2 regions of the Faecalibacterium sp. OF04-11AC genome follow, and region 1 is predicted to be linked to the other one. Evidence: a T-box and tRNA genes for the amino acid it is inferred to sense, from the RefSeq annotation. Region 1 holds a T-box; the other holds one or more tRNA genes.
The links. A T-box is a leader RNA that pairs with one kind of tRNA and senses whether it is charged. The one in region 1 lies ahead of metG (methionine--tRNA ligase), so its partner is inferred to be a tRNA-Met.
Positions count from the first base shown of each region.

Region 2: it encodes a tRNA-Met, which carries the amino acid that the T-box ahead of metG (methionine--tRNA ligase) is inferred to sense. The anticodon was not compared.

Region 1 covers NZ_QTVP01000010.1:16,256-19,653, reverse strand. The annotation lists gene metG (methionine--tRNA ligase) at 1-1,564, opposite strand, end outside; T-box leader at 1,627-1,885, opposite strand; gene DXA70_RS13760 (hypothetical protein) at 2,159-2,320, shown strand; gene DXA70_RS06845 (sugar transferase) at 2,320-3,398, shown strand, end outside.
Region 2 covers NZ_QTVP01000041.1:10,788-14,185, forward strand. The annotation lists gene DXA70_RS12690 (ParB/RepB/Spo0J family partition protein) at 1-126, shown strand, start outside; gene serS (serine--tRNA ligase) at 220-1,548, shown strand; tRNA gene DXA70_RS12700 (tRNA-Met) at 1,726-1,802, shown strand; tRNA gene DXA70_RS12705 (tRNA-Glu) at 1,894-1,965, shown strand; gene DXA70_RS12710 (hydrolase) at 2,137-2,802, opposite strand; gene DXA70_RS15595 (HAD hydrolase-like protein) at 2,960-3,166, opposite strand; gene DXA70_RS12715 (HAD hydrolase-like protein) at 3,166-3,398, opposite strand, start outside.

The DNA of each region.
Region 1 (3,398 bases):
TCTCGTCCTGCTCTTTCAGATAAGCGATCTCCTTGGCCACGTCGATGCGGGGAAACAGAGCGTCGCCCTTGTGGACGGTGTAGGTCTCCTGCGCGCCGTAAACGGTCTTGCTCAGGTCGAGGGCGGAAGCATCCAGGCCCAGCTGCTCCATCATCTTGGGAGCGGTGGAGGGCAGGTAAGCGTTCAGCAGGACGGCAGCCACGCGCAGGGCCTCGCACAGGTGGTAGAGCACGCTCTCCAGACGGGCTTTGTTGGCCTCGTCCTTGGCCAGAGCCCAGGGAGCGGTCTCGTCGATGTACTTGTTGGCGCGCTGAATGACCGCGAAGATCTCCATCAGGGCCTGGGGAATGGTCAGGTTGTCCATGTCGGCAGAAACCTTGGAGGCCAGCTCGTTGACCATGGTTTCCAGCTCGGTGTCAATGGCTTCGGTGCCGGCCACATGGTGGACGGTGCCGCCGAAGTACTTCTCGCACATGGCCACGGTACGGCTGAGCAGGTTGCCCAGGTCGTTGGCCAGGTCGCTGTTGATGCGGTTGATGAGGGCCTCGTTGGTGAACATGCCGTCGTTGCCGAACGGGATCTCACGCAGCAGGAAATAGCGGATGGCATCCACGCCGTAGCGGTCGCACAGGACCACGGGGTCCACGACATTGCCCACGGACTTGGACATCTTGCCGCCGTTCATCAGCAGCCAGCCATGGCCAAACACGCGCTTGGGCAGCGGCAGGTCCAGAGCCATCAGCATGGCCGGCCACAGGATGGTGTGGAAGCGGAGGATCTCCTTGCCCACCATATGCAGGTCTGCCGGCCAGAACTTGTCGTAGTCGTGGTACTTCTCGTTGCCGTAGCCCAGGGCGGAGATATAGTTGCTCAGGGCGTCCACCCAGACATACATGGTGTGCTTGGGGTCGAACGGGACGGGAATGCCCCACTTGACAGAGGTACGGGAAACGCAGGTGTCCTGCAGGCCCTGCTTGATGAACGCGATCATCTCGTTCTTGCGGCTCTCGGGCTGGATGAACTGGGGGTTCTCCTCGTAGAGCTTGAGCAGGCGGTCGGCGTACTTGCCGGTCTTGAAGAAGTAAGCTTCCTCGTGGGCGTCGTAGACCTCACGGCCGCACTCGGGGCACTTGCCGTCCACCAGCTGGCTGTCGGTCCAGAAGCTCTCGCAGGGCTTGCAGTAGTGGCCGGTGTACTCGCCCTTGTAGATATCGCCCTGCTCGTACAGCTTGGTGAAGATCTTCTGGCAGGACTCCATGTGGTAATCGTCGGTGGTGCGGATGAAGCGGTCGTAGCTGACATCCATCAGCTTCCACAGGTCCTTGACGGTGGCAACGATCTTATCGACGTACTCCTTGGGAGTGACGCCTGCATCGGCTGCCTTGTCCTGGATCTTCTGGCCGTGCTCGTCGGTTCCGGTCAGGAACATGACGTCATAGCCCTGCATCCGCTTGAAGCGGGCCAGCGCGTCGCAGGCCACGGTGGTGTAGCTGTGGCCGATGTGCAGCTTATCGCTGGGGTAGTAAATGGGAGTGGTAATGTAGAATGTTTTGTGCTCACTCATGGGTCTGTTTCTTCCTTTCTGTTGCGGCAACAAAAAGCTCCCGTCCCTTGCCGGAAACTCCGGCCAAGGACGAGAGCATTGCTTTCGTGGTACCACCTTGGTTCGCCCGGCCTTTGCAGGCAGAGCCTTGCGCGCTGGTATATAAATAATGTACCAGCGCGGCGCGGTAACGGGCGCACCCGTCGCAGGCTGGGGGAGAAAACTCCCTTTCGCCCGCGCGGCTCAGAGACCATCTTCCACTCCGCGCGGCCTGCCCGCTTCCATCCTCCGGGCTTTCTGTCAGGTGCGGACGGGGTGTACTCTTCTCGTCAAAGCCGATTTGCAGTCTGGGTGCAAAGGGGCAGAACTTCCCCTTTGCATCTTCTACTTATAATACGCAAAAACAGTGAGTTTGTCAACTGAAAAGCCTGAAAGAAAAATTTTGGGATTGAAACATTCTCGATAATGTGATAAAATCAACCATTGACGGACGATAGAGCCCGGCAGAGGCCTGCAAAGTGCCTCTTTGGCCCTGACGGACAGGGCTTTTTGCGGAAACAGGAATCGTCCCCTTGGGGGGAAAATGATCGTGAACGAGGAAGGAATGGAAAAATCGTGATTTCCAAGCGAGAAAAATTGCAGTATGTCTGCACTTTTGTAACAGACATCCTCTCGCTGGCCCTCAGCATGGCGCTGGGCTGGCTGATGGTGGATGGTCTGCTGGGCAAGGTGGAAACTACACCGCGCCCGACCTCATCCAGGCGTTCTGCCTGCTGATGCTGGCCTATCTGCTGACGTTTCTGACCTTTGACCAGAGCGAGAACATTACCACCCGTCCATGGAAACGGGAGTTGAAGATCTCGGTCGAATTTAACCTGATTCTGACCCTCATCAACTCGGCGGGCCTGCTGTTGACCAAGGCCCCGCTGCTGAGCTCCCGGTATTTTCTGGTGGCAGTGCCGGTCATCAACGTGGTGCTGATGACGGTGTTCCACAGTGTGCTCAAAAAGCTGCTGACCACCACCCGGAAGAAAAACAGCATGGAAAGCCTGGTGGGCGTTGTGACCACCGGCGAACATGCCGGGGAAATGGTGCGGGAGCTGCAGCGGGACTGGTCCAAGCGGCTGACGGGCATTGCCCTGCTGGAGATCCCGGAAGAGCAGATCGGCGGCCAGATCGAGGGCGTGGACATCAAGGCCAACTACGATACCTTTATGGACTGGCTGCGGCAGGCCGCGCTGGATGAAGTGTATGTGGACATCCCCATGGACAGCGGTGATTCCTTTGTGCCTTATCTGAAAGAGATGGAGAGCATGGGATTGACCGTCCATTTCCGTCTGCCCCTGCTGGACCGCATCGAGGATGTCTGCTGCGATGAGACCAGCACCGCCCGCCTGAGCCGCAGCCTGAGCCGCTGCGCCGGCGGCAATGTGGTCACCATGGGCACCGTGGAGCTCAAACTCCGCGACCAGGCCCTTAAGCGGATGCTGGACATTGTGGGCAGTCTGGTGGGCTGCATCCTCAGCATCCCCATCATTGCCATCGTGGCCATCCCCCTCAAGCTGGAAAGCCCCGGCCCGCTGGTCTTCAAACAGCGCCGTGTGGGCCGCAACGGCCGTGTGTTCTATATCCACAAGCTCCGCAGTATGTATGTGGACGCGGAGGAGCGGAAGAAAGAGCTGATGGCCCGGAACGAAATGAACGGCCTCATGTTCAAGATGCAGGACGATCCCCGCATCACCAAGGTGGGCAAGTTCATCCGCAAGACCAGTATCGACGAGCTGCCCCAGTTCTTCGATGTCCTCCGGGGCGATATGAGCCTGGTGGGCACCCGGCCTCCCACGCTGGACGAGTA
Region 2 (3,398 bases), on a different contig from region 1:
AAGCAGGCCCTCGGCAACGAGGTGCGTGTGGCCTACCACGATGGCAAGGGCAAGCTGACTGTCCATTTTTACTCGGATGAGCAGCTCAAGGCTTTTGCCAACCTGCTGGGCCAGTACCAGACGTAAAATGCGATCTAAGGCGGGCCCCCGCCTTTGAACGGCACCGGAGAGGGCAGAACCTCTCCGGTGCGAACCGAAATAGAGTAAGGAGAGTAAATCATGCTTGATATCAAATTTGTCCGTGACAACCCGGACGCGGTCAAGGAAAACATCAAGAAGAAATTCCAGGACGCAAAGCTGCCGCTCGTGGATGAAGTCATCGAGAAAGATGCCAAGTACCGCGAGTGCCTGAAAGAGGTCGAGTCTCTCAAGGCCGCCCGCAACAAGCTCAGCAAGGCCAACGGCCCGCTGTTTGGCCAGCTGAAGAAGTGCACCGACGAGGCCAAGAAAGCCGAGCTGCAGGCCCAGATCGACGCCAACAACGCCGCCGTCAAGGCTGATGCCGACAAGATGGCCGAGCTGGAGGCTGAGGAGGGCAAGCTTGCCGCCCGCATCCAGGAGATCATGTACACCATCCCCCAGATGATCGACCCCAGCGTGCCCATCGGTCCCGATGACAGCTATAACGTCGAGGCACAGCGCTTCGGCGAGCCTGTCGTGCCCGATTTCCCCATCCCGTACCACACCGAGATCATGGAGAGCTTTGACGGCATTGATATGGATGCTGCAGGCCGCGTGGCTGGCAATGGCTTCTATTATCTGCTGGGCAACATCGCCCGCCTGCACGAAGCTGTGCTGGCTTACGCCCGCGATTTTATGATCAACAAAGGCTTCACCTACGTCATCCCCCCGTTCATGATGCACGGCAACGTGGTGCAGGGCGTGATGTCGTTCCCCGAGATGGACGCCATGATGTACAAGATCGAGGGTGAGGATCTGTACCTGATCGGTACCAGCGAGCACACCATGATCGGCCGTTTCATCGACCAGACCCTCGACGAGAGCAAGATGCCTCTGACCCTGACTTCCTACAGCCCCTGCTTCCGCAAGGAAAAGGGTGCCCACGGCATTGAGGAGCGCGGCATCTACCGCATCCACCAGTTCGAGAAGCAGGAGATGATCGTCGTCTGCCGCCCCGAGGAGAGCGCCGACTGGTACGAGAAGCTGTGGCAGATGTCTGTGGAGCTGTTCCGCAGCATGGAGATCCCGGTGCGTCAGCTCAACTGCTGCTCCGGCGACCTGGCTGACCTGAAAGTCAAGAGCTGCGACATCGAGGCATGGAGCCCCCGCCAGCAGAAGTATTTTGAGGTCTGCTCCTGCTCCAACCTGGGTGATGCACAGGCACGCCGCCTGCACATCCGCATCAAGGGCGAGGACGGCAAGAGCTATCTGGCCCACACCCTGAACAACACCTGCGTGGCACCTCCGCGTATGCTGATCGCATTCCTGGAGAACCACCTGCAGGCCGACGGCAGCGTTACCATCCCCAAGGTCCTGCAGCCCTACATGGGCGGCCTGGAGGTCATGGTGCCGACCAATAAGAAATAATTTTCCACAGAGTTTTCTCTGATGGTTGAAAACACCCCCGCCTGTGTGCAGCGATGCATCGGCGGGGGTGTTTTCGTGTGGAACGAAAAAAGTGAATTTTTTTGAAAAAAGATGTTGACAAAATGGGTCTGGTTGGATATAATAATAAAGCACTGTTCAAGTGCACGAAATAAATATGGCGGTATAGCTCAGTTGGCTAGAGCATTCGGTTCATACCCGAAGTGTCACCGGTTCAAATCCAGTTACCGCTACCATGTTACAGAGTTTCGCTAAGATAAGGGGGACGGTTGTCCGCAGTAGTGGATGACGAAAGTCGGAGGTTTTAGCGAAGCTCTGTATTTCTAAGGCCCGTTGGTCAAGCGGTTAAGACACGGCCCTTTCACGGCTGTAACATGGGTTCGATTCCCGTACGGGTCATAAAAAAACTCCCAATCTCAGGATTGGGAGTTTTTTTTATGCAACCCGTCCGAGGAATCGAACAGCACGGGCCGCCCGCAGGCGGCAACAGACAGCCCGGTGGGCTGTCTGTTCGTGCGCGGGTCCAAGAGAATTAGGAACGTCTCCAGAGCGAGACGACTGTTGATGATATCATTCCCGGTATTTTTCCATCATCTCTTTGAACAGCACCGCCGGAGAGGGCGGCGTGTAGGTGATGGCGTTGGCACCTGCGGCAATGGTCTCGGCAATGCTTTCTCCGGTCTTGCCGCCGCTGGCAATGATGGGAATGTCCGGAAACTGCTCCCGGATCCGCCGCACGACCTGAGGCGTCTCGGTGCTGCAGGCGACATTCAGGATCGAAGCGCCTGCATCCAGCCGCGCCTGGATGTTGGTATCGGCCTTTGTCATGGTGATGATGACTGGGATATCCACCACCCGGGAAACGGCCAGCAGATTCAGGTCCGAGATGGGGGAGTTGAGCACAACGCCCATGGCGCCCTGCCCCTCCACATCCTGGGCCAGCTGCAGGGTGCGCATCCCCTTGGTGGTGCCGCCTCCGACGCCGCAGAAGACCGGGATGTAAGAAGCCTGAATGATGGCATGGCTGATGGCCTGCTGAGGCGTGAATGGATAAACGGCAAATACGGCGTCTGCGTCACAATTGCGGATGATCGCAAGATCGGTGGTGAAAACAAAGCTTTTGAGCCGCCGCCCGTTGACCACGATGCCGCTGGCGGAATAAACTTCCTGCGGCATCCGGAGAATGTGCCGTAGGCGGCTTTCTACATTGGGAGAGGTCTTCTTTTCGGTTCCCATGGATGTGCCCTCCTGTGTCATTTTCTGGAATGGAATGAAATACAGTATAGGGAAGATCCTCCGCAAAATCAAGAAACAGGCCGTGAACAAACTGCAACAAAAAATCCCGTCGTGTCCGTTGTCCGGATGCGGCGGGATGCTTTGTTTTCTGCAGGATTCAGCGGTTGGCCTTGTGGAGATAGTCCAGAATATCCTCCGGTTTTGCAGCCAGCGCGTCGGCTCCTGCGGCGGTGAGCTCTGCTTCGCCCCGGAAACCCCAGAGCACGCCCATGGCGGGCAGGTGGGCGTTGTGGCCGGTGAGGATGTCCACATCGCTGTCTCCAATGAAAAGTGTCGTCTTGGGGTCTGCCCCGATGTCCTGCATCAGGCATAGACGCCAGCCGGGTCGGGTTTGGTGGGCACGCCTTTGCGGCTGCCCCGGATGACCGTGAACTTGCCCTTGCCAAAGTAGTGCTCCACGATCTTTCCACAAAACTCGTCGGCCTTGTTGGAAAAGACGGCCGTCTGGATGCCCTCGGCCTGCAAAGCGTCCAACAGCTCTGCCATGCCGGGATACGGGGCGGTCTTGTCCTCTTTGTGGGCATCATACCGGGCGC